DNA from 2 places in the Arthrobacter sp. LT660 genome. Region 2 is predicted to be linked to the other one. Evidence: predicted binding sites of a transcription regulator. Region 2 holds the regulator's gene; the other holds the start of a gene.
What was found. The regulator HrcA, encoded in region 2, represses chaperone genes, less so after heat shock. The targets are predictions, from matches to a motif close to TTNGCACTCGNNNNNNNCGAGTGCNAA.
Positions count from the first base shown of each region.

Region 1 (20,676 bases), 890 kb from region 2:
CCGTGGGAACCAGCGGATGGCGCTGGCTGGTGGCGTAGCGGGTCCACATGCCGCGCTGGCGCTGGACGTCCACGAGCGATTCGTGGAGGTCCGCGATGTGGACGCCGGGCCGGACGTACTCCTTGGCGACGCGACGGAGCCTGGAACGCGTCATCGAACTCATCTCGATGCCCCGCTCGCGGCGCCACGACGACGGCGCGGTGGCGCTGATGAGGTCCTCGACCGACCGGTCGAAGATGTCGGCCTCGAACTTGTCGAGGCTACCGCGGACGGCGACCAGGAGCTCGAGCTGCTCTCCCCATTCGACGAACGTGGTGCCGAGCTTGATTTCCGAGTGGGCCGCGACCTTGAGCATGTTCTCGCGCAGCCGGGGAAGGTCGGACGCGAGGCTGGTCGCGAGTTCGAGGGCCTGGGCCGTCTCCTTGCGGTTGCGCAGCCGCGCCCCGTACCAGGGGCTATCGGTGACGGCCCGGCTGAAGCTGCCGACCTCGGCCGCGCGGCGCAGCTTGGCCGCCGTCTCGTGCCGGCTGGTGATGCTGTCCAAGACGCTGCGCTTGAGCCGGACCGTTGTGGCCGGGGCCGGCTCGAGCGAGGTGAGCCGCGCGAGCTCCTGCATGGCCTGGTAGGGCGAGCATCCCCACCGGCTGCGCACGTTGTGCAGCGAACGGACGTGGTCCAGCAGCGCGTGGCGGTGGCTGGTCAGCGTCTTGTGCAGCTTTTCGAGCTGCGGCTGGGTGGCCCGCTCGTTGCGCAGGATGGCGCGGGTGATCTGCACGCGCAGCTCCTCGGGGCCGGTCTCCGGCGACATGCGCAGGGCCAGGCTGCCCAGCTCCAGCTCCTCGAGGCGCTCGGCGAATCCCAGCGCCGTGGCCTGGCGCTCGGCCACGACGAGGATGCGCTTGCCCTGCCCGGCGAGGATGGCGGCCGCGTTGATGGCGGTCTGCGTCTGTCCGGTTCCGGGAGGGCTGGACACCACGACGGACTCCCCTGCCTCCACGAGGTCGAGGGCCTCCTGCTGGCTGGCGTCGGCATCCAGCACCAGGATCTCGTCGGCCGGGTCGCGCTCGTCGCTGCTGAGCACCGTGACCTGGGGCTCGGGAACGACGACGTCCTCCCCCGCGTCGGCGGCCAGCAGACGGGCGATCACGGGGTGTTCCGGGTCGAGCCGCGCGGGATCCGCGGGGTCCGCCAGGTCGGCGAACGTGGAGACGAGCAACCGGTGTTCGATCACGGTTCCGGGAATGTCCGCCACCTGCTCGCGCAGCGTGTCCATGGCCTGGCGCGGGTCGAACCGGGCGGTCATGTACGCGGCGCCGCTCAGCGCCGCGGCGTCGATCTCCAGCCCGTGGGTCTCGGAGAAGTAGCGGACCAGCGCCGGGTTGACCTGTGCGCGCCCCAAGAGCTGGACCTCGTGGTCGTCTTGGCCCTCGCGGAGGGTCAGAGCCACGCGCCCCAGCATGATCGGCGCGCTGAACTGTTCGCTGCGGCCGTCCTGCGTGGCCCGCCAGGTGGCGATTCCCGAGGCGAGGTAGCCGACGTCGATGCCGCGGTCCTCGGAGAGTTCCTGGATCTTGGCGCGCAGGGCACGGGCGGTGCGGCGCCCCGAAGTGTAGGTGTCCGCGTCCCGCAGCAGCATGGACAGGCGCGTGCGGCGGCCGGCCAGGAACTGCGCGAGACCGGAGGGGTGCGCGTGGGTGAGGTCGATGCTGTTGGACCCCGACCCGGCGAACCGCAGCAGGGTATCCGTCCCGGCACCGGGGCCCAGCTTCTCCAGCCAGCCGGCCAACGCCGCCCCGCTCTCCTGAGTCCCTACCACCGGAACACCCGCCTTCCTTGCTGTTGCGCCGCCGTCGTGCGGTCCGTTCGGCGCCGTCGCGCCGTGCCGCTGTCCGTCGGCGCAGGGCCGTGACACTCCCGCGCGCGGTCGGGCACGCGGGGCTCCCTCTAAACTACTGGACTCGCCCGCGCCGTTCGTTGACCGAAACACTGTCCAACGGCGCTGAATGCGGAAAGGAGGGGCGCCAAGGCCCCTCCTCCCCGTTCAGCGTCGCCGCGGCAGTCCGCGCGCGGCGCCTACTCCCATTCGATGGTGCCTGGCGGCTTGCTGGTCACGTCCAGGACCACGCGGTTCACGCCGTCGACCTCGTTGGTGATGCGGTTGGAGATCCGCGCCAGCAGGTCGTACGGCAGCCGCGACCAGTCCGCCGTCATCGCGTCCTCGGAGGAGACGGGCCGCAGCACGATCGGGTGGCCGTAGGTCCGGCCGTCGCCCTGGACGCCCACGGAGCGGACGTCGGCCAGAAGCACGACCGGCATCTGCCAGACCTCCTGGTCCAGTCCGGCCGCGGTCAGCTCCGCGCGGGCGATGGCGTCGGCCTTGCGGAGCAGCTCGAGGCGCTCCTCGTTGACCGCGCCGATGATGCGGATGCCCAGGCCGGGTCCGGGGAACGGCTGTCGCTGGACGATCTCCGCCGGCAGGCCGAGCTGCGCCCCCACCGACCGGACCTCGTCCTTGAACAGCGCGCGCAACGGCTCAACGAGCTCGAACTGCAGGTCCTCCGGCAGTCCGCCCACGTTGTGGTGGCTCTTGATGTTCGCGGCACCCTCTCCGCCGCCGGACTCCACGACGTCCGGGTACAGCGTTCCCTGCACCAGGAAGCGCACGGGCTCTCCGGAGTCGGCGGCCTCGGCCATGATCGCGGCCTCGGCGGCCTCGAAAGCGCGGATGAACTCGCGCCCGATGATCTTGCGCTTCGTCTCCGGGTCGGTGACGTCCGCCAGGGCGGTCAGGAAGCGCTCGCGCTCGTCGGCGATGTAGAGCTTGGCGCCGGTCGCGGCGACGAAGTCTCGTTCCACCTGCTCGGCCTCGCCCTCGCGCAGCAACCCGTGGTTGACGAAAACGCAGGTGAGCTGGTCGCCGATGGCGCGCTGGACCAGCGCGGCCGCGACGGCGGAGTCGACCCCACCGGACAGGCCGCAGATGGCGCGGCCGGTGCCGACCTGCTCGCGGATCCGGTCGACCTGCTCTTCGAGGATGTTGCCCGTGGTCCAGTCCGGCTCCAGGCCGGCGCCGTTGAACAGGAAGTTCTCCAGCACGCGCTGGCCGTACACGGAGTGCTTGACCTCGGGGTGCCACTGGACGCCGTAGAGGCGCTTGTCCTCGTTGGCGAACGCCGCGACGGGCGCTCCGGCCGTGGTCGCGAGGACCTCGAAGCCCTCCGGGGCCTCCTGCACGGAGTCCCCGTGGCTCATCCACACGTTCTGGATGCCGGGCAGGCCCTTGAGGATCGATTCGGGCTTCTCCAGCACGGCGGTGGCGTCGGTCGCGCCGTATTCTCGCAGGCCGGTCTGCGCGACCTTGCCGCCGAGGGCGTTCGCCATCGCCTGGAATCCGTAGCAGATCCCCAGGACGGGGACGCCGGCCTCGAACAGGTCGGGTCCGACGAACGGCGCGTTCTCCGCGTAGACGCTGGCCGGGCCGCCGGAGAGGATGATGGCCGCCGGGTTCTTGGCCATGATCTGCTCGGTGGTGAAGGTGTGCGGGACGATCTCCGAATACACGTTGGCCTCGCGTACGCGGCGGGCAATCAGCTGCGCGTACTGGGCACCGTAGTCGACGACCAGAACCGGCTTGTGCTCTGGGGTGGGGGCTGCGTTGGTCACGGAGTCCAGCTTAGTCGACGGCGGGCGCCGGGCCGTGCGCCTCAGTAGCGCCTGGCGGCCTCCGGGTGGTTCGCGAGTTCGCGCTCCACCTCGCCGTGCACGCGCTTTTCCATGAAGAAGGACAGCAGCGGCACCACTCCGCCCAGCGCGATGGTGATGAAGCGGGTGAACGGCCAGCGCATCAGGGACCAGAGGCGGAAGTCCGCAATGAGATACACCACATACATCCAGCCGTGGACGATCAGCACCACCTTGGACAGGTTGACGCCGCCCTCGAAGGAACCGTCGGGCAACAGCCCCAGGGTGTTGTCCGTCCCGTCGGCGAGCGTGCCGCCGGCGACGATCTCCGCGCCGAAGCCGTACTTGGCCACCATCTCCACGACGACGAAGAGCAGCATCACGCCGGTTGCGTACGCCAGGACCTTGTAGAAGGAGGCCGCGCTGCGGATTTGCGACGGCGTGCCGGCGAATCGGCGCTTCGACGCTCGGGCGGATGCGGGCTCGTTGCTCACTTCTGGTCCTTGCTCTCGGTGTCGGCGGGTTGGGTGCCGGTGGGTTGGGTGCCGGTGGAGTTCGCACCGGGGGCTTGCGGGCTGCTCTCGTGATCGGCGGGGGCTTGCGCGGCGGCGGCTTGTGCCTCTGCCTCCGCTTCGGCTTCCGCCGCGTCGGCCAGGTCCTCCTGTTCGCGGCGGTAATCGTCGGCGACCAGCCTCCACCAGAGGAACACGGCGAAACCGGCGAAGACCACCCATTCGATGCCGTAGAAGATGTTGAGCCAGTTGATTTCCCGCTCCTGCGGCTGCGGCCCAATCTCCACCTCCGCGAGACCGGAGGCCGCGGCGCCGACGTCGTCCCCGGCGTCGTCGAGCGCCTCGAAGGCCACGACGAAACCGCTGTAGGACGGAACGTCCCAAAGGTTGATCAGCTGGGCCACCGAGAGCGAGCCCAGGCCGGGCCCCTGCGTCGGCCCGTCGATGGGCGATTCGGTGGGCAGCAGGCGTCCGGCGAGTTCGACCTCGCCCTCGGGCACGGCCGGGGCTTCGGTGGCGTCGGGCTGCCACCCCCGCACGACGGGGATGGTGGCATCGTCTTCGGCGCCGTCGACTGCGAACGCGGCGACCACCCAGTAGCCCGTTTCCCCCGCGTGGATACGGTCCGCGACCAGCACCTGTTTCCCGGGCAGGAACTCCCCGGAGGCGGTGACGATCTGGTCCGCGTCGGCCGCGAGCATGTCGACGCCGGGGCGGAAGTGTTCGGTCAGCGGCACGGCCGTTTCGGTCTGGCTCGCCGGCGGCGGGGCGGCCTCCCGGGAGCGGTCGAATTGCCACTGGCTCAGCCAGACGAACCCCGACGCCACAAGGATCGCCCCCGCCAACGCGAGGATCCACTGTGGTTTAAGGGCGGTTTTCAGCACCGTTTAACACTACTTCGATTGCTTGTAGAACAACGAATGGAACCATTTCGGCCTTCGGTTCGTTCCGCCGATCCCGATCCCGGCAACGCCCCCGCGGCCCGCCGGCTCAGAGATCGGAGAAGTCGACCGTCGAGTTGATGAGCTCCGCGATGACCTCCGGGTCGTAGGCCCGGCGGAGCGACTCGCGGAACGTCTGCCGGGACAGGCTGCGCGCCAGCGTCGCGAGGACGCCGAGGTGCAGCGAATAGCTCGTCGCCGGGGTCGCGAGCAACAGCACCACGGTCGCCGGGCCGTCGGACGCTCCGAAGTCCAGCGAGTGCCCGAAGGCCGTCACGCCCACGGCGATGCTCACGCGGTCCGTGTGCTCCGTGCGGGCATGCGGCATCCCGATCCCGCCGGGCAGGCCCGTGGCCAACTGGTGCTCGCGGCTCCCGACCTGACTCAGGAAACCGTCGAGGTCGCCGATCCGGCCGGCGTCGTACATCTTGCGGGCGAGCACGTCGACGGCGGCCCGGCGGTCCGGGACGTCGAGGTCCAGAACGACCAGTTCCGGCGTCGTCAGCTCCCCGAGGTGGCTAATCTCTGACTGGGACAATGTCTTCCACATTCATTCGTGTCTTGTCTGCCGAAACGTCGTCCGGCTCCTCCTGGCTTGCGCGCTCGGCCTCGACACGCGCGACGTAGTGCCGCACCTCGCGCTCGACCTGCGCGTCGCTCCATCCCAGCAGCGGCGCCATCAGCCGCGCCACCTCCGGGGCCGCCGAAACGCCGCGGTCCCACGCCTCTATGGAGATGCGGGTGCGCCGGGTCAGGACGTCGTGGATGTGCCGGGCGCCCTCGTGCGTGGTCGCGTAGACCACCTCGGCGGCCACGTAGTCGTCGGCGTCGGGCAGCGGCTCGGCCAGCTCGGGACGCTCGCTGATCAGCGCCAGGATGTCCCGGGTGAGCGATCCGTAGCGGCCCAGCAGGTGCTCCACGCGGGCCACGTGCACGCCGGCGGCCCGCGCCATCCGGTGCCGCGCGTTCCACGAGGCCTGGTAGCCCTCGGCGCCGAGCAGCGGGATGGTCTCGGTGCACGACGCCGGAACACCCTCGTCCATGGCGCGCACGGCCTCGTCGACCGCATCGCGTGCCATCACGCGGTAGGTGGTGTACTTTCCGCCGGCCACCACGACGAGCCCCGGGACCGGGTGCGCCACGACGTGTTCGCGGCTGAGCTTCGCCGTCGAGTCGTTTTCCCCCGCGAGCAGCGGACGCAGGCCGGCGTAAACGCCCTCGACGTCCTCGCGCGTCAGAGGGCGCTTGAGCACCTTGTTCACGTGCTCGAGGATGTAGTCGATGTCCTTGCTGGACGCCGCCGGGTGGGCCTTGTCCAGGGTCCACTCCGTGTCCGTGGTCCCGATGATCCAGTGCCGGCCCCACGGAATCACGAACAGCACGGACTTCTCCGTGCGCAGGATCATCCCGACCGTCGACTGGAACCGGTCCCGCGGGACCACCAAGTGGATGCCCTTGGACGCGCGCACCTTCAGCTGCCCACGGTCCGTGACCATGGCCTGTGTCTCGTCGGTCCAGACGCCGGTGGCGTTGACCACCTGCTTGGCGCGGACCTCGAACACCTCGCCGGTCTCCTGGTCCTCCATGCGGGCCCCGACCACCCGCTCGCCGGCGCGGACGAAGTCCACGACCTTCACCCGGTTGGCGGCCAGCGCCCCGTACTTCGCGGCGGTGCGGACGACGTCGACCACCAGCCTCGCGTCGTCGACCTGCGCGTCGTAGTAGCGGATGGAACCGACGAACGCGTCGTCCCGAAGGCTGGGCGCGCTGCGGAGCGTGCCCCGGCGCGAGAGGTGCTTGTGGAAGGGGACACCGCGGCTGTGCCCGGAGGCGAGGGACATGGCGTCGTACATCGCGATGCCGGCGCCGACGTACGGGCGCTCGACGAAACGCTTGGTCAGCGGGTAGAGGAACGGCACGGGCCGGACCAGGTGCGGGGCGATCCTGTCGATCAGCAGCCCGCGCTCCTGCAGCGCCTCGCGGACCAGGGCGAAGTCCAGCATCTCCAGGTAGCGCAGGCCGCCGTGGATCAGCTTGGACGAGCGCGAGGACGTGCCGGCCGCCCAGTCGCGCGCCTCGACGATCCCGACGCGCAGCCCGCGCGTGGCGGCGTCGAGCGCCGCGCCGGTGCCGACGATTCCGCCGCCGACGATCAGCAGGTCCAACTCCGGCTCGCCCGGGGACGCGGTGGCTCGCATCGCGTCGAGCGACTCCTCGCGGAACCCGGGGCTCAGCGCCCCGCCGGTCGTGGCGAGGACGTGTCCACGGTCCTCCGAAGCGTCCGCCCGCATCCTCAACCCACCTGGTAGGGCGAGATGACGACGTCGACGCGCTGGAATTCCTTGAGGTCGGAGTACCCCGTGGTCGCCATCGAGCGGCGCAGGGCGCCGATCAGGTTCGAGGTGCCGTTGGTGTGGTGCGACGGACCGAAGAGGACCTGTTCCATCGGCCCGACGGTGCCCACGTGGACGCGGTCCCCGCGCGGGTCCGTGGGGTGGTGCGCCTCCCCGCCCCAGTGCCAGCCGTTGCCCGGCGACTCGGCCGCGCGGGCCAGCGCACTGCCGAGCATGACGGCGTCCGCGCCCATGGCGATCGCCTTGACGATATCGCCGCTGCTGCCCAGGCCGCCGTCGGCGATGACGTGGACGTAGCGTCCGCCGGACTCGTCGAGGTAGTCGCGGCGGGCCGCGGCGACGTCGGAGATGGCGGTGGCCATCGGCGCGTGGATGCCCAGCGCGCGGCGGGTGGTGCCGCTGGCTCCCCCGCCGAAGCCCACGAGGACGCCGGCCGCTCCGGTGCGCATCAGGTGCAGCGCCGGGGTGTAGCCGGCGGCTCCGCCGACGATCACGGGGACGTCGAGCTCGTAGATGAACTGCTTGAGGTTCAGCGGCTCCTGGTTCTGCGAGACGTGCTCGGCGGAGACCGTGGTGCCGCGGATGACGAAGATGTCGACGCCGGCGGCGACCACCGTCTTGTAGTGCTCCTGCGTACGCTGCGGCGTCAGGGCGCCGGCCACGGTGACGCCGGCGTCGCGGATCTCCGCGAGCCGGGACGTGATGAGCTCGGGCTGGATGGGCGCCTCGTAGAGCTCCTGCAGGCGTTTCGTGACGGCCGGGCTGACGTTCTTGCCCAGCGGGGTGTCGTCCTTGATGTCGATGATCTCCGCGAGCACCGGGGCCGGGTCCTCGTAGCGGGTCCAGAGGCCCTCGAGGTTCAGCACCCCGAGGCCGCCGAGCCGCCCCAGGGCGATGGCCGTCTCCGGACTCATCACCGAGTCCATCGGCGCCCCGAGGATCGGGGTCGCGAACTGGTAGGCGTCGATCTGCCAGCCCACGGAAACGTCCTGCGGGTCCCGGGTGCGGCGGTTGGGGGCAATGGCCACGTCGTCCAGCGAATAGGCACGCGCCCCGCGCTTGCCGCGGCCGATTTCAATCTCGTAAGTCACCGGGCAAGCCTATCAGCGCACCCCCGACGGCTTGGCGCCGGGACGGGCTGCGGCCCTGCCCGGGGACGGGCTGTGGGGCCGCCGGCCGCCCGGCTACTCCGCCGGGCTACTCCGCCCGGCTACTCCGCCGGGCGGAGCAGCCGGGCGGCCGCCTCCTCGGCGTCGGCGATGGCCTCCAGCAGGTCCGCGAGCCCGGCGAAGTGCGCGGCGCGCCCCTCGGGGTCCACCTCCGGGTCCACGGCGTCCGCCAGTTCCGTCCATCGCGGGGCGAGCGCGCGGTAGGCCTCGGCTGCCGCGGCGAGTCCGGCGACCTCGGACGCCACGGGCAGCCGGGCGGCCTCGTCCAGGAAGTCGGCGTACTGCGCCCGCAGTCCCCCGGCACCCCCGTAGCGCGGGGATTCCAGGAAGTCCTTCACCTGCGCGAGGCCGGAGTAGAGGCGGTCCGGATCCGCGAACAGGGCCGGCCAGCCCTTCCGCGTCCGGGTGTCCCGCAGCTTCTCGACCCACGTGCGCATGCCGGCGACGCCGAAGTTCTTGGCGAAGTGGACGGGGATCCCGACCAGTTCGGACTCCCCGAGGAGCCGCGCGGCGGTCGCCGCGATGGCCTCGGCGGCATTCGCGCCCAGCACCGACGCGTCCGGAACGGCGGGCTCGGGCACCCACGCCAGCCAGCGGCGGTCCTTCTTCCGGCGGCCGCGCGCGGCGGCCAGGTCGGAGGGCGAGATGAGCTGGAGCTCGCCGTCGCCGTCGTCGATCAGGTAGCTGCCGTCGTCGTGCTCGCCGACCACCACGACGTCGACCGACTCGTCCTCCTCGGCGCCGGCGACGAGGGCGAACGGCAGCAGGGACTCGGACACGCGCACGACGGCGGCGCGGCCCTCGTCCAGCGCGGCGTCCAGGTTCGCCTGGGCCACCTTGGCGCTGCTGGTGGTCTGTTCGCGGACGCGCGCGCCGCAGCGCGCCAGCAGGCTGGCCACGTAGGGCTCGGGGTGGGAGCGGGTGACGACGGTCGCCGTCGTCGTCTCCTCGTACTCGAACGCGAAGACCATGAAGCCGATGCCGCCGGCGAGCCCGGCCAGCAGCGCCTCGCTCAGCGGCATGCCGGTCAGCGGATGCGTCACGCCGGCCTGGGTCAGCACGCGGTGCCAGAGGCCGGCGTCGTACTGCACGACTCCGGCGGGGGCCGGGTATTCGGGCAGTTCCGCCTCGTCCGAAGGGTCTGCGGTGCGGTTGGCGGCGTCTGCGGCACTTCCGGCGCCGGGCGCGGCGTCCGGTCCGCCCCCGCGCTCCGGCTTGCCCGCCAGGATGTTCTTGCGTGCCAGCGTGTAGGTCTCCCCCGTGCGTTCCATGCGGTCGCGGGCGAGTTTCTTCAGCTGTTTTGGCTGGGACATCGGGGTCTTTTCTGTCGCGGGGTGGGCGGGCCGGAGCGGCTGCCGCGGGGCGGGCGGCGGGCGTCGCCGGGCACGGGAAACAGTCTACGTCGCGGCCCGTAAACGGGCCGGCGGGCGCCGCCGTCGTGAAGCATCCGTTGAGCATATCCATTCGATGGACTTGTGGCCGATCCGTGACCGCGACACGTGCGGGGCCGCGCGGAAACAACTATGGCCCCCGGCTACCGTTTGTGGTTACCTTGCGATTAGCGGTGCTGCAGTAGCCAGAGGTTGCTGGCGTGGTTCTCGCTCCATCGTGGGGACGATTGGAATCTTTGATTGGGGACCAAATGGTCGAGTTGCAGAAGTTCGAGAATGCCCATTACCTGACCGTGGCGGAAGTCGCGGACGCGATGCGCGTGTCGAAGATGACCGTGTACCGCCTGGTGCACGCGGGCGAGCTGCCCGCGGTGCGCTTCGGGAGGTCATACCGGGTGCCGGAGCGCGCCGTCGAGGAGTACCTCCTCGCCGAGCAGCACGCCGCCGCTCCGCACCACCCGGATAAGGACCAGTAGCCCCGCCCCAAAAACCCCGCGAAGTGGACATTACCCGGGTTTGTTAACCGGGGTAATGTCCACTTCGCGGGGCGGGGAGGGGGCTAGCGGGAGCGGTAGTTGGGGGCCTCGACCGTCATCATGATGTCGTGCGGGTGGGACTCCTTGAGCCCGGCCGCCGTGATGCGCACGAACTTGCCCTTCGCCTTGAGCTCGCCGATGGTGTGCCCGCCGACGTAGAACATGGTCTGGCGCAGCCCGCCGACCAGCTGGTGGGCCACCGCGGAGAGGGGTCCGCGGTACGGGACCTGGCCCTCGATGCCCTCGGGGATCAGCTTCTCGTCGGTGGGGACGTCGGCCTGGAAGTAGCGGTCCTTGGAGTAGGACGTGTTCTTGCCGCGCGTCTGCATGGCGCCGAGGGAGCCCATGCCGCGGTATGCCTTGAACTGCTTGCCGTTCATGAACACCAGGTCGCCCGGGGACTCCGCCGTGCCCGCCAGCAGCGAGCCCAGCATCACGGAGTCGGCGCCGGCGACCAGCGCCTTGCCGATGTCGCCCGAGTGCTGCAGGCCGCCGTCGGCGATCAGCGGCACGCCGGCCGGGATGGCGGCCTTGGCGGATTCGTAGATGGCGGTGACCTGCGGCACGCCCACGCCGGCGACGATGCGGGTGGTGCAGATGGAACCCGGTCCCACGCCGACCTTGATGGCGTCGGCACCGGCGTCGATCAGCGCCTGCGCGCCCTCGCGGGTCGCGGCCTGGCCGCCGACGACGTCGACGTGCGCGGCCGCGGGGTCCTTCTTCAGGCGCGCGATCATGTCCAACACGCCCTGGCTGTGGCCGTTGGCCGTGTCGACGACCAGCACGTCCACGCCCGCGTCGATGAGCGCCATCGCGCGGTCGTAGCCCTCGCCGAAGAAGCCGACGGCGGCGCCGACGCGCAGGCGGCCCTCGTCGTCCTTGGTGGCGATCGGGTACTGCTCGGCCTTGTCGAAGTCCTTGACCGTGATCAGGCCCTGCAGGATGTCGTGGTCGTCGACCAGCGGGAGCTTTTCGATGCGGTGCTTGCTCAGCAGCGCGATGACCTCCTCGCGCGGCACGCCGACGCGCGCGGTGACCAACGGCATCGCCGTCATCGCCTCGTAGACCTTGGTGGTCATGAACCGCTCGCGCGGGATGAAGCGGGTGTCGCGGTTGGTGATGATGCCCAGCAGCTTCTTCCCGCCGTCGACCACGGGCAGGCCCGAGACGCGGTAGTGGAAGCAGAGGTCGTCGAGTTCCTGCAGCGTGGCGTCGGGGCCCACGGTCACCGGGTCGGTGATCATGCCGGACTCGCTGCGCTTGACCTGGTCCACCTGCTTGGCCTGGTCGTCGATCGAGAGGTTGCGGTGGATGATCCCGATTCCACCCTGCCGGGCCAACGCGATCGCCATCGAGGCCTCGGTGACGGTGTCCATGGCGGCGGAGGCCAGGGGGATGTTCAGCGTGATGCGCTTCGTGAAGCGGGTCGCGGTGTCCGCCTCGGAGGGGATGACGTCCGTCGGGCCGGGGAGCAGCAGGACGTCGTCGTACGTGAGGCCTTCGAGGGCGAAGGGATTGAACTCGGACATGGGGAGCCTTTCGCGAGCCGACGGGGGATTTCCTACATCCTAGAACGCGAGCGTGCCGTTCCCCATTCCTCACGCCGGATGTGTCCAAGGGAACAGGGCCGGCAACCGCCCTACCAGCCGAGCGAATCCTTCAGGCGCCGCTCGAACACCGGCGCGGTCGTCTCCACGTACGTCCGGGTGAGGTGGGAGCCGTCCATGTACGCCAGGACGTTGCCGATCACCGGGCGGCACGTCCCGTCGACGCAGAGCTGGTCGGTCATGTCCATGAACCCCAGCTTCCCCGAGCCCGGCCGCGCGGTCTCCGGGGCCATCCGGCGCTCCAGCTCCTCCAGCGGCGAGACCGGTGCAACGATCTCCTCGGTCGGCGCGGAGCACTCCGTGGAGTCGGCCCCCTTGCGGTCCACGCATTCGGGCACGTTGAAGGGGTAGCGCGGGGTGTCGCGCAGGGCCACGACGTCGATTCCGGCCTCCAGGAACGGGCGGATCCCCTCCTCGTAGGCGGGGACGATCCGCTCCTCGTCGCCGCGGGTCTCGGTGTCCTCGCCCTCGGTGAAGGCGGTCAGCGTCCCGAGGGTCACGACGGCGTCGGGCCGGTGGTCCACGGCGTACTGCGTGGCCGCCTCGCTGAACCCGTTGCACTCGGCCGAGCGCTCGTCGGTCGGGCCGCCGAAGCGGCAGCCGGGCTGGGTGACCAGCACCCAGGCCCAGTCGTTCTTCTCCGCGGCGACGGACAGCGCGGACGTCCAGTGCTGCGCGTGCGAATCGCCGACCACCATCACGGTCTTCTGCGCGGTGGCCGGGTCCCCGCCGATCTGGCAGAACTCCGTGCGCGGGTCCGTGAGCCGGTAGTCGCCCGTGCAGTCGCCGCCGTAGTTGGCCCATTCGGCGCCGGCGTCGCTGGCGAGGGGGCGCACGACGGCGGCCGGGTCGCCGTCGTACTCGAAGTCCGGCGCCAGCGCCTGGGCGCCCGGGTTGTCCGCGGGGGCCTGCTGCTTCGCGGCCGTCTCGAACGCGGCGACCCGCGACTCCCAGCCGCTCAGCGGCATGGCGACGATGCCGACCATCACGGCCAGCACCAGGCTCAGGCGGCGGCGGCGTTGGGTGGGCCAGTGCCAGGCGTGGAACGGGGTCTCGACGACGCGGGTGGTGGCCCACGCCAGGGCGAGGGAGAGCCCGATCACGGCCAGGCCGCCGAGGATCCCCGGGTTGTGCAGTTCCCGCACGGTCAGGAAGATCACCAGGATCGGCCAGTGCCACAGGTACAGCGCGTAGGAGATGCCGCCGAGGGCCACCAGCGGCTTGGCGGCCAGGAGTCGGTCGACGCCGCGGCGACGGTCGGCATCGGCCGGCGCCCCGCCGTCGGACGCCGGGGTCCGGGTGTCGCCGGCGGCGATGATCGCGGCCGCGGCCAGCGTGGGCCAGAGGGCGATGTAGCCGGGGAACTGCGCCTGCACCTGCAGGATCAGGCCGCAGGAGAGCATGGCGGCCAGGCCCACCCAGCCCAGCACCACGCGGATCCGGACGGAGAGCTTCGCGGCGTACGGGACGGCCAGCACCAGCAGCGAGCCGAGCGCGAACTCCCACAGGCGGGCGCGGGTGTCGAAGTAGGCGTACGCCTGGTTGGTGGCGGTCGCGTGGACGGAGTACGCCAGGGACACGGCGAACACAACGCCGAACGCGGCGCCCACCAGAGCGCGGTACCCCAGGCGCGGGAAGCGTCCGCGCAGGGCGCGCCAGGCCAGCGCGCAGGCGGCGAGGATCAGCGGCCAGAGGATGAACACCTGGCCCTGGATGGACAGCGACCAGAAGTGCTGCAGCGGGCTGGCCGTCGCGTGGTTCGCGGCATAGTAGTCCACCGACTCGCGGGCGAGCGTCCAGTTCTGCGTGTAGAACAGGCTGGACCAGGTCTGCGTGAAGACGTCGTGCCAGCGGGTGCGCGGCAGCAGCGAGGCGGTCGCGGCGAGGATCGCCAGCAACACCACGACGGCGGCCGGCAGCAGCCCGCGGAACCGCTGGAGCCAGTAGGACACCAGTTTCAGCGGCTTCCCGGATTCCACCTTGTGGGTGAACGAGGCTGTGAGCAGGAAAGCAGAGATCAGCAGGAAAACGTCCACGCCGCCGGAGACGCGGCCCAGCCACACGTGGTAGACGACCACCATGAGGACGGCGAAGGCGCGCAGTCCCTGCACCTCGGGGCGGTAGGCGGGCTTGCTGGCGGCGCCGGGCCTCCCCTGGCGGGTGTTCAGGTCTAGGGCCATCGCTGGCGGCGTCCCTTCGGTGGACTGTGTGGACGGTCGCGGTGAGGTCGCGCGGACGCCTCTGGCGTCGTGCGGGGTGGCGCGGTCAGCCACCCTCAACCCTCCATCCTACCAGCAGCGTTACCGAACGGTGATCTGGCGGGAGCGGGGACGGCGTTCCGGCGGGGACGGCGGATGGCGTTCGGGCGGGCAAACGACGACGGCGCCGGACCCCCGAAGGGATCCGGCGCCGTCGTGCGGCCGCCGTGGGCGGCCCGGCCCCCTGGCAGGGGGCGGTTGGTGCTTTGGACTAGTGTCCGTGGCCCGCGTGCTCGTCCTCGTCGGCCTGCTTCTCGGCGACCAGGGTCTCCGTCGTCAGGACCAGGGCGGCGATCGACGCCGCGTTGCGCAGCGCGGAGCGCGTGACCTTGACCGGGTCGATGATGCCCGCGGCGAGCAGGTCCTCGTAGACGCCGGTCTTGGCGTTGAAGCCGTGGTTGACCGGCGAGGTGGCGACCTTGGAGGCCACCACGTAGCCGTCGTGCCCGGCGTTCTGGGCGATCCAGCGCAGCGGCTGGACCAGGGCGCGGCGGACGATGCCGACGGCCGCCGCGGCGTCGCCCTCGAGCGCCACCACCGCGGGGTCGGTGTCCAGCACGGAGAGCGCGTCGACGAGGGCGGAGCCGCCGCCGGCGACAATGCCCTCCTCCATCGCGGCGCGCGTCGCGGAGACGGCGTCCTCGATGCGGTGCTTGCGCTCCTTGAGCTCGACCTCGGTGGCCGCGCCGACCTTGATGACGCCGATGCCGCCGGAGAGCTTCGCGAGGCGCTCCTGCAGCTTCTCCTTGTCCCAGTCGGAGTCCGTGCGGGTGAGCTCGGCCTTCAGCTGGGAGACGCGGTCCGCGACGTCCTCGTGGGAGCCGGAGCCGTCCACGATGGTGGTCAGGTCCTTGGTGATGGTGATCCGGCGGGCGGAACCCAGGACCTCCAGGCCGACCTGGTCCAGCTTCAGGCCCAGGTCGGGGGACACGACCTGCGCGCCGGTGAGGATCGCGATGTCCTGCAGCATGGCCTTGCGGCGGTCGCCGAAGCCCGGCGCCTTGACGGCGACGACGCTGAGCGTGCCGCGCAGCTTGTTGACGACCAGCGTGGACAGGGCCTCGCCCTCGATGTCCTCGGCGATGACGAACAGCGGCTTGCCGGCCTGCAGCGCCTTCTCCAGCAGCGGCAGGAACTCGGCCACGGTGGAGATCTTGCCGGAGTTGACCAGGATCAGCGCGTCCTCGAGGACGGCCTCCTGGCGCTCCGGGTCGGTGACGAAGTGCGGGGACAGGTATCCCTTGTCGAACTGCATGCCCTCGGTGAGGACCAGCTCGGTCGTCGTCGTGTTGGATTCCTCGATGGTGATGACGCCCTCGGCGCCGACCTTGCCGAACGCCTCGGCGAGCAGGTCGCCGATCTCGTCGCTCTGCGCGGAGATGGCGGCGACGTTGGCGACGTCCTGGCCCTCGACCGGGCGGGCGATCTCGGCCAGGCGCGTGGCCACGGCCTCGACGGCGGTCTCGATGCCGCGCTTGATCTCGCCCGGCGCGGCGCCGGCCGCGACGTTGCGCAGGCCTTCCTTGACGAGGGCCTGCGCGAGCACGGTGGCGGTGGTGGTTCCGTCGCCGGCGACGTCGTTGGTCTTGGTCGCGACCTCCTTGGCGAGCTGTGCGCCGAGGTTCTCGTACGCGTCCTCGAGTTCGACCTCGCGGGCGATCGTGACGCCGTCGTTCGTGATGGTCGGCGCGCCCCAGGCCTTGGCCAGGACCACGTTGCGGCCGCGCGGGCCGAGCGTGACGCGGACGGTGTTGGCGAGCTTGTCGATGCCGGCCTCGAGCGCCTTGCGTGCGTCGTCGTTGAAAATAAGTTGTTTAGCCATGCTGCTGCTCCTTGGGATTGCGTAAAGCCCCGGCCTGGGCCGGGGCTTCACACGGGAAAACTACTTGACGACGATGGCCAGCACGTCGCGTGCCGAGAGCACCAGGTACTCCTGGCCGCCGAACTTGACCTCGGTGCCGCCGTACTTCGAGTAGATGACGATGTCGCCCTCGGCGACGTCGACGGGAACGCGGTTGCCGTTGTCGTCGACGCGGCCGGGGCCCACTGCGACAACCTTGCCCTCCTGGGGCTTTTCCTTCGCGGTGTCAGGGATGACCAGGCCGGAAGCCGTGGTCTGTTCGGCCTCGAGCGGCTGAACAACGATGCGATCCTCGAGAGGCTTGATGGAGACCGACATGCGGATCTCTCCTTTGCGTAAGTGCCAATGGTTGAAGGGCCGTTGGACATGCGCCAACCGTCGTCGCGGTGCCAGCTGGCAAGTACCTCGGGCTTTAGCACCCGACGGTTTCGAGTGCTAATGAAGACTCTATGAGGTGGCTGGCACTCGGTCAAGGCGAGTGCCAAAACGTACGACGCAGGAGGCCGCCCTACGCGGCCTGGTCGCGCTCGCTGCGCTGGACGGGCTGGGCCTTGGCGCGGAAGACGCCGAGCGCGCCGATGCAGATGGCGGCCAGGGACAGCACGACGGCGGCGATGAAGCCACCCAGCGGAACACCGAGCAGCTCGCGGGCGGCGCGGCCGTCGATCCCGGACCCGAAGTAGTCCCCGCCCGCCTGGATGTAGCTGCCGGCGAGCAGGGCCTGCAGCACCACGGACGCGATCAGGGCGAGCGCGGCGACCACGCCGACCGCCATTCCCGCGTACAGCAGGATCCGGTAGGCCAGCCCCGCGCGGCCAAGCGGCGGCGCACCGGCGTCGTCCGTGGCGCGGGCCGCGTCGACCGCCTCGGGAAAGCGGGACAGGAAGCCGGCTTCGGGTGCGGCGGGCGCGGGGGGTGCGGGGTTGGGTTCCTCGTTCTTCGGCACGGTTCCACGGTACCGCGCGGCCCGGTCCACTGGGCGCGGGCAACTAGGGTTGTCCCATGGCTTCCCCCTCCCCCGCCGTGGAAAACCTCGCGCCCGTGCTGTCCCCGGAGGGCTTCGGCCTGCTCAATTCGCTTAGCCCGGACGCCGCGGCCACGGACCGCGCGGCGCTGGAGCTCAACCTGCGCCTGCGCAAGGACGGGCACCCCGCGGAGTTGGTCGCCGCCGTCGTGCACCAGGCCCGGATGCGCGCCCGCGCCGCGGCCAAGCTCGGGCCGTTCGCCGCGCACATGATCTTCACCCGCGCCGGACTGGAGCAGGCGACGCGCCTGAACGTCGCCGCGATGCACGCCCGCCGCTACGTGCGCGCCGGCGTCGCCCGGGTGGCGGATTTGGGGTGCGGGCTGGGGTCGGACGCGATGGCGATGGCCGCGCTGGACCTGGAGGTCACAGCCGTCGAGCTGGACGAGACCACCGCGGCCGCGGCGATGGTGAACCTCATGCCGTGGCGGAACGCGCGCGTGGTCAACGCGGACGCGACCGGGTTCGCCCTCGACGGGTTCGACGGCGTCTGGCTCGACCCGGCGCGCCGCACGACGTCGAGCTCCGGGACCTCGCGGATCTTCGACCCGGAGGCGTTCAGCCCGCCGTTGTCCTTCGTCGAAACGCTGGCGGGTCGCGGGCTGGCCGTCGGCGTGAAGCTCGGGCCGGGCATCCCGCACGAGTCGCTGCCCGCCGGGTGCGAGGCGCAGTGGGTGTCCGTCGACGGCGACGTCACCGAGGCCGCGCTGTGGTTCGGCCCGCTGGCCCGGCCCGGCGTGCGGCGCGCGGCCCTGGTGGTCGGCCCGGACGGCACCTCCGACGAACTGACCAGCGCCGTGGAGTACGACGCCGGCGCCTCCCTCCGCGGCGAGGTCCCGGTCGGGGACGTGGCGGGGTTCCTGTACGAGCCGGACGGGGCGGTCATCCGCGCCGGGTTGGTGGCGGAGGCACTGGCGACCGTGGGCGGGCATCTGGTGGACCCGCACATCGCGTACTTCTGCGCGCCGACGCTGGTTCGGACGCCGTTCGCGCGGCCCTACCGGGTGCTGAACGTGCGGCCCTACAACGTCAAGGCCCTGCGGACGTGGGCGAAGGCGGAGGGGATCGGCGTGCTGGACATCAAGAAGCGCGGGCTGGACATGACCCCGGAGGAGCTCCGCAAGGTGCTGCTGGCGGGCGCGGGCAAGTCGGCGAAGAAGAAGGCGACGCTGGTCCTGACCCGGATCGGCGACACCCGAGTGGCCATAGAGGTAGCCCCGGCCTAACCCCCTCGCCTCCCCCGTTTCGCCCCCCCTTGCGTTTCGACGAAGGTAGATGCTGCTTTTGGGCCGAATCCGAGCATCTACCTTCGTCGAAACGGGAGGCGGGAGCATCTGGCTTCGTCGAAATTGGGCGGGGCGGCGAAATTGGGCGGAACGCCGAAAATGGGCGGGGCAGGCGGGGGCAGGCTCCGGCCGGCGGGGTTAGGCTGCGGCGTCGTTCGCCGGGGGGTGCTGCCCCTCGTAGGTGCCGAACGTGGGCGTGCCGGCGGCCTCGAGGGTGTGGATGGAGAGTCCGGCCGGTGTGGACTCGGACCCGACCAGTTGGAACCCCGCGGGCGCGCCGCCCTCCGGGAACAGCCTCCGGCCCGTGCCGACGACCACCGGGGCGACCACCAGCCGGACCAAGTCGATCAGACCGGCGGCGAGCAGCGACTGGGCCAGCGTCGCGCTGCCGTGGATCTGCAGTTCCCGCCCGTGCTGCCTCTTGAGCGCGGCGACCTGCGCGACGACGTCGCCGTCCAGAAGGGTCGAAGGACTCCAGTCGGCGGATTTCAGGGTGTGCGACGCGACGTACTTCGGCAGGCTGTTCATCCTCGGTCCGAAGGGGTCGTCCGGATCGTCCATCTGCGGCCAGTCGCGCGCGAAGTTCTCGTAGGTGCGGCGCCCGAGGAGGAGCCCGTCGGCCTCCCCGAGCCACGCCGCGGCCAGCTGGATGAAGCGCTCGTCGAGGAACGGCACGAACCATCCGCCCCGCCCGAAGCCGCCGCTGGTGTCCTCGTCGGGGGCGCCGGGCCCCTGCGAGACGCCGTCCAACGTCACGAATTGCATCAGCGTCAGCCTCATGGCGCGTTTCCCTTCCTCGGCGGCCGGACTACCCGGCGCGCATGAACCCCTCGGCGGCGGCGACCTGCTCGCGCGTCGGGGTGATGCCCGTGTAGAGGACAAACTGCTCCAGCGCCTGCAGCGTCATGACCTCGGCGCCGGTGATGACGTTCTTGCCCAGGAGGCGCGCCGCCTGGATTAGGGGCGTCTCGGCGGGGACCGCGACGACGTCGAACACCGTGTGGGCCGCCTCCACCTGCTCCTCGGTGAACGAAAGCTGCGTCTCCTCGTCCCCTCCGGCCATGCCGATCGGGGTGACGTTGACGAGGACGTCCGTGGCGCCGTCGTGCTTGGCGGCCCACTCGAATCCGTACAGGCCGGCGAGCGCGCGGCCCGCTTCCTCGTTGCGGGCGACGATCGTGACGCGTGTGAATCCGGCGTCGCGCAGGGCGGCGGCGGTTGCCTTGGCCATGCCGCCCGCGCCGCGCAGCGCGACGGTCGAGGACGGGTCGACGGCGTGGCTCGCCAGGAGCGCCGCGACGGCGGAGTAGTCGGTGTTGTGGGCGGTGAGGACGCCGTCGTCGTTCACGATGGTGTTGACCGAGTCGATCGCGGCGGCAGACGGGGCCACCTTGTCGACGAGCGCGATGACCTCCTCCTTGTAGGGCATGGAGACGGCGCAGCCGCGGATGCCGAGGCCGCGCACGCCGGCGATGGCCTGGGCGAGGTCGGTCGGGGCGAAGGACTTGTAGATCCAGTTGAGGTCGAGCTGCCCGTAGAGGTGGTTGTGGAACCGGGTGCCGTTGTTGCTCGGGCGCGCGGACAGCGAGATGCAGAGGGTCATGTCCTTGTTCAAGATGGGCATGGCTCCAGCGTAGTCCGGACCGGCGCGCCCTCCCTCCCCGTTTCGACGAAGGCAGATGTCGGTTTCGGGCGCGAATCCGACATCTGCCCTCGTCGAAACGGATGAACGGGGCATCTACCTCCGTCGAAATCCGTGCTGGCCCGCGTCAGGCGTCCTCGGCCAGCAGCAGTTCGCGTCGCAGCCGGCCGAGGAACTTGTCCCTGCCCGCGGGCGTGAACACGGTCTTCGTCACCTTCAGCACCTTCCATCCGCGATCGCGCAGCCCGGCGTCGCGGTCGATGTCGTGCTCGTACTGCTTCCGGTCCAGGCGGTGGTGCTCGCCGTCGTACTCGATCGCGATGCGCGCCCACCGGATCACCAGATCCGGCACCACGGACCACCCGTCCGGGAACTCGAGCCGGACGTTGACCTCCAGGTCCCCGATGCCCTCCG
Region 1 is NZ_CM149651.1:1,512,242-1,532,917, forward strand. Features, by position in the region: gene AC0QSG_RS06940 (DNA helicase) at 1-1,816, opposite strand, end outside; gene guaA (glutamine-hydrolyzing GMP synthase) at 2,074-3,663, opposite strand; gene AC0QSG_RS06950 (DUF3817 domain-containing protein) at 3,705-4,175, opposite strand; gene AC0QSG_RS06955 (SURF1 family protein) at 4,172-5,077, opposite strand; gene AC0QSG_RS06960 (PTS sugar transporter subunit IIA) at 5,184-5,672, opposite strand; gene AC0QSG_RS06965 (glycerol-3-phosphate dehydrogenase/oxidase) at 5,653-7,425, opposite strand; gene AC0QSG_RS06970 (GuaB3 family IMP dehydrogenase-related protein) at 7,428-8,579, opposite strand; gene AC0QSG_RS06975 (BtrH N-terminal domain-containing protein) at 8,699-9,970, opposite strand; gene AC0QSG_RS06980 (helix-turn-helix domain-containing protein) at 10,300-10,524, shown strand; gene guaB (IMP dehydrogenase) at 10,608-12,113, opposite strand; gene AC0QSG_RS06990 (acyltransferase family protein) at 12,224-14,371, opposite strand; gene groL (chaperonin GroEL) at 14,661-16,271, opposite strand; gene groES (co-chaperone GroES) at 16,332-16,628, opposite strand; gene AC0QSG_RS07005 (hypothetical protein) at 16,819-17,256, opposite strand; gene AC0QSG_RS07010 (class I SAM-dependent methyltransferase) at 17,313-18,560, shown strand; gene AC0QSG_RS07015 (dihydrofolate reductase family protein) at 18,759-19,400, opposite strand; gene AC0QSG_RS07020 (shikimate 5-dehydrogenase) at 19,429-20,244, opposite strand; gene AC0QSG_RS07025 (endonuclease domain-containing protein) at 20,390-20,676, opposite strand, start outside.
Region 1: the regulator HrcA is predicted to act here: its motif matches at 16,769-16,795, upstream of groES (co-chaperone GroES).

Region 2 (9,490 bases):
CGTCGAGGTCCTGCTGGACAAGATCGTGCGCGACCTACCCCCACCGGTCGGCGACCCGAACGCGCCGGCGCGCGCCATGATCTTCGACTCCGTCTACGACACCTACCGCGGCGTCGTCACGTACGTGCGGGTCGTCGACGGTCAACTCCACCCGCGCGAGCGCATCCAGATGATGTCCACCCGCGCCAGCCACGAACTCCTCGAGATCGGCGTCAGTTCCCCGGAGCCGACGCCGAGCAAGGGCCTGGGCGTTGGCGAGGTCGGATACCTGATCACGGGCGTGAAGGACGTGCGGCTCTCCAAGGTCGGCGACACCGTGACAAACCTGTTGAAGCCGGCCGCCGACTCCCTCGGCGGCTACGAGGACCCCAAGCCGATGGTCTTCTCGGGCCTCTACCCCATCGACGGCTCCGACTACCCCGTACTGCGCGACGCGTTGGACAAGCTGCAGCTGAACGACGCCGCCCTCACCTACGTGCCCGAGACCTCCGTTGCGCTGGGATTCGGCTTCCGGGTGGGGTTCTTGGGCCTGCTCCACCTAGAGATCGTCCGCGAGCGCCTCGAGCGCGAGTTCAACCTGGATCTGATCTCGACTGCCCCGAACGTGGTGTACGAGGTCATGACGGACGACCGCAACATGGTCACGGTCACCAACCCCAGCGAGTTCCCCACGGGAAAGATCCTCGAGGTCCACGAGCCGATGGTCGCGGCGACCATTCTGGCTCCCAACGAGTTCGTTGGCGCGATCATGGAGTTGTGCCAGTCCCGGCGCGGTCAGATGCGCGGCATGGATTACCTTTCCGAGGAGCGTGTGGAGCTGCGGTACTGGCTTCCCCTCGCCGAGATCGTCTTCGACTTCTTCGACGTGCTCAAGTCCAAGACCCGCGGCTACGCGTCCCTGGACTGGAAGGCGGACGGCGAGCAGATCGCCGATCTGGTGAAGGTGGACATCCTGCTCCAGGGGGAGCAGGTGGATGCGTTTAGCGCCATCACGCACAAAGACAAGGCCTACTCGTACGGCACGTTGATGACGTCCAAGTTGCGCGAGCTCATCCCGCGCCAGCAGTTCGAGGTTCCCATCCAGGCCGCCATCGGCTCCCGCATCATCGCCCGCGAGAGCATCCGGGCCATCCGCAAGGACGTTCTGGCCAAGTGCTACGGCGGCGACATTTCGCGCAAGCGCAAGCTGTTGGAAAAGCAGAAGGAGGGCAAGAAGCGCATGAAGATGGTCGGCCGCGTCGAGGTGCCGCAGGAGGCCTTCATCGCCGCACTGTCCTCCGACGAATCCAAGGACAAGGGCAAGAAGTAGCCCGATGCCCTCAGTTTTGCCGTTGGGAGATCCGGCCCCCGCCAATGGGCTGCTTCCGGCGTCGTCCGGCGAGGGCGCCGCGGAGCGTCCCTTCTGCGTCTACGTCCACATTCCCTTCTGCGCGGTGCGCTGCGGATACTGCGACTTCAACACCTACACGGCGCACGAACTGGGCTCCGGCGCCACCCAGGACACCTACGCCGCCGCCGTCGGATCCGAACTGGCGTTCGGCGCACGCGTCCTGACCGGCTCCGGACTGCCGGACCGCCGGGTCGAGACCGTGTTCTTCGGCGGCGGGACTCCGACGCTGTTGCCTGCCGAGGACCTTGCGTCCGTACTGGAACGCATCTCCGTCCTCTGGGGGCTGGCCCCGGGCGCGGAGGTGACCACGGAGGCCAATCCGGACTCCGTCACGCCGGAATCCCTGCGGGTTCTTTCCGACGCCGGATTCACGCGCGTCTCGTTCGGCATGCAGTCGGCGGTGCCCCACGTGCTCAAGACGCTGGACCGCACCCACCGTCCCGAACGCGTGGGCCGCGCCGTGCAGTGGGCACGCGACGCCGGGCTGGCCGTCAGCGTCGACCTGATCTACGGCACGCCGGGGGAAAGCATCGACGACTGGCGCTCCAGCCTGGAGACCGCGCTCTCCTACGAGCCGGACCACATTTCCGCCTACGCCCTGATCATCGAGGATGGCACGCGTCTCGCCGCCCAGATCAAACGCGGAGAAGTGCCAGACATCGACGACGACGACCACGCCGACAAGTACCTGTTGGCTGAATCCATGCTCACGGCCGCGGGCTTCGGCTGGTACGAAGTCAGCAACTGGAGCCGCTCGGAGGAAACCCGCTGCCGCCACAACATGGCCTATTGGACCGGGGCGGACTGGTGGGGCGCCGGTCCCGGCGCGCACTCCCACGTCGGCGGCCTCCGGTGGTGGAACGTGAAGCATCCCGCGGCCTACCAGCAGCGGATCGATGCGGGCGTTTCCCCGGCCGCGGGACGCGAAACCCCCGACGACGACGCGCGCTACCTCGAACGCGCGATGTTGCTGACACGCATTGTCGATGGCATGCCCACCGCGGAGTTGCGCCCGGCGGGAAGGAAGGCGGTGGCAGGCCTGATCGCCGACGGCCTGATCGAAGGGCCGGCGGCCGTGCGCGGGACGGTGGTTGCGACCCTGAACGGCCGGCTGCTGGCCGACGCCGTTGTCAGGCGCCTTCTGGACTTCTGAGTCCAACGCCGCCGGCTAGTGGATCAGCCGCAGGTTCAGTGGATAGCGGTATGGCCGGCCCCGGTTGACCTCGATGCCCGCGACGACCCCGCTCACCGTCAGGTAAACCCAGATGGCCACCGCGATCACCGCGAAGACGCTCCCGACCACCGGGATCAACGTGAGGATGTTGGACAGCATCGCCAAAACCGTCAACGGCACCGTGAAGTTCAGGGCCTCTTTGGACTCCTGCGCGGTGAACGGGCCGCGCCCGCGGTACACGAAATAGATCACTGCCGACGGAATGAAACCGAGGATCGATCCGAAGTGGGCGATCGTTGCCCATTGCCGGTCCTCCGAAGGAGACAACGGCAACGGCGAGGGGGAGGAGGCCTCGTAGTGCCTGCGGTCCCCGGAATCGTTCCGTGCCTTTTCGCTGAACCCGTGGGTCACGCCCGAGTCTCCATTCATGGTCGCCTATTGCGGCCAGTTTATCCCGTGAAGTCGGTGGTTCGCGCACGACGGGCCGGTGGTTCGGCGCGGATCCGCTCCGCGCGCCGGGCCTGTCCCGTGTCACTACCCGCGTGGGCCACCCTCGGCCGTCAGGAAATCGATGACCTCCTCCACGCGGCCCAGCAGGCTGGCCTCCAAGTCCGCGTAGCTCGTGACGCTCGCCAGCAGGCGCTTCCAACCCAGCGCCACGTCCGCTTGGGTTGCATGCGGCCACCCGAGGCCCCGAAGGATCCCCGTTTTCCAGTCGGTCCCGCGGGGCACAACCGGCCAGGCGCGAATGCCGAGCACCGAAGGGCGGATGGCCTGCCATACGTCGACGTAGGGGTGGCCGACGATCAGGACGTTGCCACGCGCACCCGGCACGGCCATGGACTCGGCGGCGATCCGGGCTTCCTTGCTGCCCGGCACCAGATGGTCCACCAGAATGCCGAGCCGCCGCCCCGGCCCCGGGGCGAATTCCCGCACGGCAGACGCCAGGTCGTCGACGCCGTGCAGGGGCTCCACGACAACACCCTCGACGCGCAGGTCGTGGCCCCATACCTTCTCGACCAGCTCCGCGTCGTGCTTGCCCTCGACCCAGATGCGGCTCGCCCGAGCCGTCCGCGCCCTGAGGTTCTCGACCCGCACCGAACCGGACGCCGTACGCGCCGGCCGCGGCGGCGTGCCGCCCCGAACCGGCTCCACGATCTCGACGGGCTCGCCCTCGATCAGGAATCCGAAACCGGTCGGGAAGGACTTGGTTTTTCCGCGCCGGTCCTCAAGGACCACGATCCGCATGCCCCCGGACTTTTCGACCCGGACTACTTCGCCCACCCATTCCGTCTGCACGTCCTCGAGGACCAGACCCAACGCGGCGGGGACTTGGCGAAGTTTCCTCGGTCGCGGGGCCGAGATCTCGCGGGCGCCCCATTCGTAGTTGTTCACAGTGCCTGACACAGCCTTTCGTGGTGCGCCCACGGGGGCGGCGGTGCGATCCGGCCATCCGGCGCGCAGCCACCATGCTAACAACCTCGAAACGTATTAGACTTGGCACTTGACGGCGTCGAGTGCCAAACCGCCCCGTCGTCCAACCATCGCCCACGAGACGGAATCGGGAGGGAAGGGATGTCCGAACCACGACGCCTCGAGGTGCTCCGGGCCATCGTCGAGGACTATGTGCACTCCCGCGAGCCCGTGGGGTCGAAGGCTCTTGTCGAGCGCCACCAGCTGGGCGTGTCTGCGGCGACCATCCGCAACGACATGGCGGCGCTGGAGGACGAGGGTCTGATCGCCGCGCCGCACACCTCTTCCGGGCGTGTCCCCACCGAACAGGGGTATCGGCGTTTCGTCGACCGCATCGAGGACGTGCGGCCGCTTTCCGCCGCGGAGCGCCGCGCCATCCAATCCCTCATCGAAGGCGCGGACGACGTCGACGACGTCCTCGAGCGCACGGTTCGCCTTTTGGCGCAATTGACCCACCAGGTCGCCGTCATCCAGGTTCCGCAGTACAGCGACGCGGCTGTCCGCCACATCGAACTGGTGGGGCTCGGCGCCGGACAGGTGCTTGCCGTCCTGATCAGCACTTCGGGCAAGGTCGAGCAGCGTGTTGTGCTCACTCCGGCGGAGACGAACGAAGACGACCTGCACACCATCAAGGCGGCGTTCATGGCGATGGCGGCCGGCGGCAAGCTGGCCGAGCTGTCGCCGCTGGCGGGCGCCGCCGTGGAGAACGTGCCCGTTCGGCTCCGCCCGGCCGCACGGATACTCGCCGGCGCGCTCGGCGGGCTGGGCGACAACAGCGTGGTCGATCGAATTGTGATGGCCGGTACGGCCAACCTCGCGCGCTCCACGGGCGACTTCCCGCTCACCATTACCCCGGTCCTCGAGGCCCTCGAGGAGCAAGTCGTGCTGCTGCGGTTGTTCTCGGAGATGGAATTGGATGCACGGGGCATCGCGGTTCGGATCGGCAGCGAAAACGCGTACGGTGGTTTGGTTGAGACCTCACTGATCGCCACGGCCTACGGGCCGGGCCAATCGTCCAAGATGGGCATCCTCGGCCCCACGCGCATGGACTACCCCAGCAGCATGGCCGCCGTCCGCGCGGTCGCCCGCTATCTTTCCCGGATCCTGGCCGGCTAACGCCGACCCACCGGTTAACCAAGCATCGAAAAGCAGGAAAGGACACAGCGAACACTGTGAGCAACCACTACGACGTACTCGGCGTCGCGCAGGGCGCGACGACCGAGGAGATCAAGAAGGCCTACCGCAAGCTTGCGCGTAAGCTGCACCCGGACGTCAACCCGGGAGACGGCGCCGCGGACGAGTTCAAGCTCGTCACCCGCGCCTACGAGGTCCTGTCGGATCCGGAGAAGCGCCGCAATTACGACACCACGGGCAACGAGAACGGCAACGCCGCGGGACCCGGCCCCGGAGCGGGCTACGGCTTCAACGACATCTTCGAGCAGTTCTTCGGCGGGACGGGGCAGGCCGCCGGGCCCGCTTCGCGGACCAGCCGGGGCCGCGATGCGCTGATCACCGCGCCGATCGACCTGAAGGACGCCGTCCAGGGCGTCGTCTACCCGTTGGAGATGGAAACCGCCGTCACGTGCACCGCCTGCCACGGGACGTGCTGCCAGCCGGGAACCTCGCCGGAGACCTGCAACATCTGCAGGGGGCGCGGACAGGTGCAGCGGCCGGTTCGCTCCTTCCTCGGCCAGATGATGACGGTTGAGACGTGCAGCGCCTGCCGCGGTTTCGGAACGACCCTTCCCAGCCCGTGCAACGAGTGCATGGGACAGGGCCGCGTGCGTGAACGCGTCAGCAAGCAGCTCAAGGTGCCCGCGGGCGTGGCAACCGGCACCCGTATCCACCTCGCGGCGCAGGGCGAGGCCGGCCCCGGCGGCGGACCCGCCGGCGACCTCTATGTCGAGATCGAGGTCAAGCGCCATCCGGTCTTCGAACGCGAGGGCAACGACCTGCACGCCACGCTGACCGTGCCGATGACGGCAGCCGCCCTCGGCGCGGACCTGGACCTCGACACGTTCGATGGAAAGCAGGAGATCCGCGTGGAGTCGGGCTCGCAGTCCGGGGACACCGCGCGGCTCTCGCAGCTCGGCGTTCCACGGCTTCGCGGCGGTGGGCGCGGCGACCTGATCGTGCACATCCAGGTCGAGACACCCACGAAGCTGGACGCCGAACAGCGGGACCTGTTGGAGCGGCTCGCGACGCTGCGCAGCGAGGAGGTCGCCGAGGGGCGGCTCTCCGAGCGTGGCGGCGTCTTCTCCCGCTTCTTCGACAAGCTTGGCCACCGCGGCTAATGAGCAACCAGGCCTTCCTCGTCGATCCGGGTGCCCTGGCCAACGCGGCACCGGGACAGACGGTGACGCTGGATGGCCCCGAGGGGCACCACGCCGTGTCGGTCAAGCGCGTGCGGGAGGGCGAACGGATCGATCTCGTCGACGGCGGGGGCCGGCGCGCCGCCTGCGTCGTGGTCACCACGGCCAAGGGGTTCCTCGAGGCCCGCGTCGAAACCTTGGAGGTCGAGCCGTCTCCCGCCCTCCGTACTGTCCTGGTTCAGGCGCTGGCGAAGGGCGATCGGGACCTCCAAGCCGTGGAATCCGCGGTGGAACTGGGCATTGACAGGGTGGTCCCATGGCAGGCCGAGCGTTGCGTCGTGCGTTGGACGCCCGATAAGGCGGCCAGGGGCCGCCAGAAGTGGGAGTCGACCGTCCGTGCAGCGGTGAAGCAGTCGCGCCGGTCCCGGGAACCGTCGGTGGGAGAGCCCGTCAACACGAACCAGCTGGCGGCGATGGCCCGCACCCATGGTACGCAAGGAACCGGCGGCGGTACGGAAGTGCCCGGCGGCCGCCTGACCGTGGTGCTCCACGAGACCGCCACGGAGCCCCTGTCGCGGGTCGTCCAGATGCGGCTGGCGCAGGGGAAGCCGCCTGTGGAAATACTGCTGGTGGTCGGCCCCGAGGGTGGCATCGCGCCCGGGGAGCTCGACAAACTGGTATCGGCCGGCGCCGCGACGGCATCACTGGGAACAAACGTCCTCCGGGTGTCCACCGCCGGTCCCGCTGCCCTGGTGCTGGTCCGGCACCTCGCCGGCCTGCTGGACGGTTCCGTCCGGAACTAGTTGACGGTCAGCGCCTTGGTGTCCTCGCTCAGGCGCTCCGCATCCTGCGCCGTCTGGCCCCACACGGACAGCCGGTATTCGCCCGGGCGCATGTTCAGGACGATTTCGAACGCATCCTCCGGAAGTTCGCCCGCGCCCAATGCAAGCGCCCCCTGCGAGACGACTTCGCCCGGTTCCCCGTCGCGGGTGCGGCGCACCTCCCACCGTGTGCCGCCGGTGAATCCCGCCGAAACACCGCGGACGGTCAGCTTGCCGGCGGGACGCGTCGCGCCGTCTTGCGGATCGATGACCCAAATGGGCGCCCGGAGACTGGCGACTCGTTCGATCGGTCCATCGAGCGGGATGTGGCCGAAGGCCTCGTAGCCCGTGTGCCCGTCGACCAGCACGGCGACCCGCGACGGAGTCGTGCCTGTCAGCAACCCTGCGTTGGCCGCCGCGGCCGTGGCCGTGTACACCAATTGCTGGATGGCGCGTTCGGCAAGCCCACGGTCGAGTTCGCGGGAGAACGCGTCGTCCGAAAGATCGACGGTGATCACATTGTTCGTGTCGATGGAGGTACCGATGCGCGCGGCGGGCGACCAGACGTTGAAATAGTCGGTGTCGGTCGGCGTGTGCTCCAACATGTATTTGATGGCCGAGGTGATCGGGTCGCCCTGATCCTCGGCCTTGAGGTATTCGCGGTACAGGTAGACGGTCAAGTCCCGCTCGCCGAGCCAATACACGGGCGAGAGGCGGTGGCTGCTCAACTTCTCCAGCGGTTCGGCGTCCTGCGGCGGCGGCGTGACCCGCGCCGTCGTCGAGGATCCTTCCGGCATCGTCGTCGTGGGCACACCCATGCCCCCAGCGCAGGCCGACACGGCGCCCAGGGACGCGACAAGCACCAGGACGGCCACGCGGGAACGCGTGCGTCTACGGTGTTTGGGGGTCGTCAAGGTCGTCCTTTTCAGGGGGGATAGCGGGGTGGCCACCATCGGCCGCCCAACAAGCTTGGCATAGCACTCGCCCGGGGGCGCACCCCGGACCGGGGATGCGGCAGGACTGTTGTACGACCGATATGTCCCGCGTGTGCACTAATTCCTGCGGCCGCCGCCCCCGCGGGGCTGTTCAAGTAGGATGGGAGAGCGCCGGAAACGGCCCGGGACCCGGGCCCGGATACGCCGGCGCCCAGCCACGGGAGGCGACGCCGACAGCATGATTCAGGACGCCGAGAAGCCACAACAGGAGAGCGGCGAGGCTGAAGTGGTCCACTTCGACTCCACCGACCAGATGGTTGCCACGCTCGGCGCCCACGACGAGGTTCTGCGGATCGTCGAAGGCGTCTACCCCGGGGCGAAGTTGCACGTTCGCGGCAACGAACTCACGGTGGGGGGCGAACCCGGAGATGCCGCCAAGGCGTTGCGCGTCGTCCACGAAGCCCGCGGCCTCGCGGGCCGCGGAACACGCATTTCCGCGCACCTGGTCGAGCAGCTCGTCCGCATGGTCGATGGTCCGTCCACCGTCCCGGGCAGCGCAAGTGGCGTCTTCGGCCTCAACATCCTGACGGGCCGCGGACGAAGCATCCGCCCCAAGACGGTGAACCAGAAGTCCTATGTCGACGCGATCGACGACAACACGGTGATCTTCGGCATCGGGCCGGCGGGGACGGGCAAGACCTTCCTCGCCATGGCCAAGGCCGTGCAGGCCCTCCAGGCCAAGGAGGTCAGCCGCATCATCCTCACGCGGCCGGCCGTCGAGGCGGGGGAGAAGCTCGGATTCCTACCCGGCACGCTGACGGACAAGATCGATCCCTACCTGCGCCCCCTCTACGACGCGCTGCACGACATGGTCGATCCCGAGTCCATTCCGCGCCTCATCGCCGCCGGCACCATCGAGGTGGCCCCGCTGGCCTACATGCGCGGACGCACGCTCAACGACGCGTTCATCATCCTCGACGAGGCGCAGAACACGACGCCGGAGCAAATGAAGATGTTCCTGACCCGCCTCGGTTTCGGGTCCAAGATCGTCGTCACGGGCGACATCACGCAAATCGACCTTCCGGGTGGCACCAAGTCGGGGCTCAAGGTCGTCAGCGAAATCCTCGACGACGTCGACGACATCGCCTTCCGGATGCTCGACGCCACCGACGTTGTCCGCCACAGGCTCGTCGCCGACATCGTCACCGCGTACGAGACGTGGACCGCGCGCGAGTCCGAGCCGCCGATCGACTGGCGCACGAGGCGCACCAACCGGCGTCCCGGGCGTCCCTCCGGCACGTCCGTTCCGCCCGCCGACGCCGGGAAGGGCTAGCCATGTCCGTCGAGGTGAACAACGAGTCGGCCATGTCCGCGGACCTCGAGGC
Region 2 is NZ_CM149651.1:625,665-635,154, reverse strand. Features, by position in the region: gene lepA (translation elongation factor 4) at 1-1,309, shown strand, start outside; gene hemW (radical SAM family heme chaperone HemW) at 1,314-2,543, shown strand; gene AC0QSG_RS02945 (DUF4870 domain-containing protein) at 2,559-2,993, opposite strand; gene AC0QSG_RS02940 (DUF3097 domain-containing protein) at 3,099-3,959, opposite strand; gene hrcA (heat-inducible transcriptional repressor HrcA) at 4,140-5,153, shown strand; gene dnaJ (molecular chaperone DnaJ) at 5,210-6,331, shown strand; gene AC0QSG_RS02925 (16S rRNA (uracil(1498)-N(3))-methyltransferase) at 6,331-7,152, shown strand; gene AC0QSG_RS02920 (GerMN domain-containing protein) at 7,149-8,084, opposite strand; gene AC0QSG_RS02915 (PhoH family protein) at 8,344-9,438, shown strand; gene ybeY (rRNA maturation RNase YbeY) at 9,441-9,490, shown strand, end outside.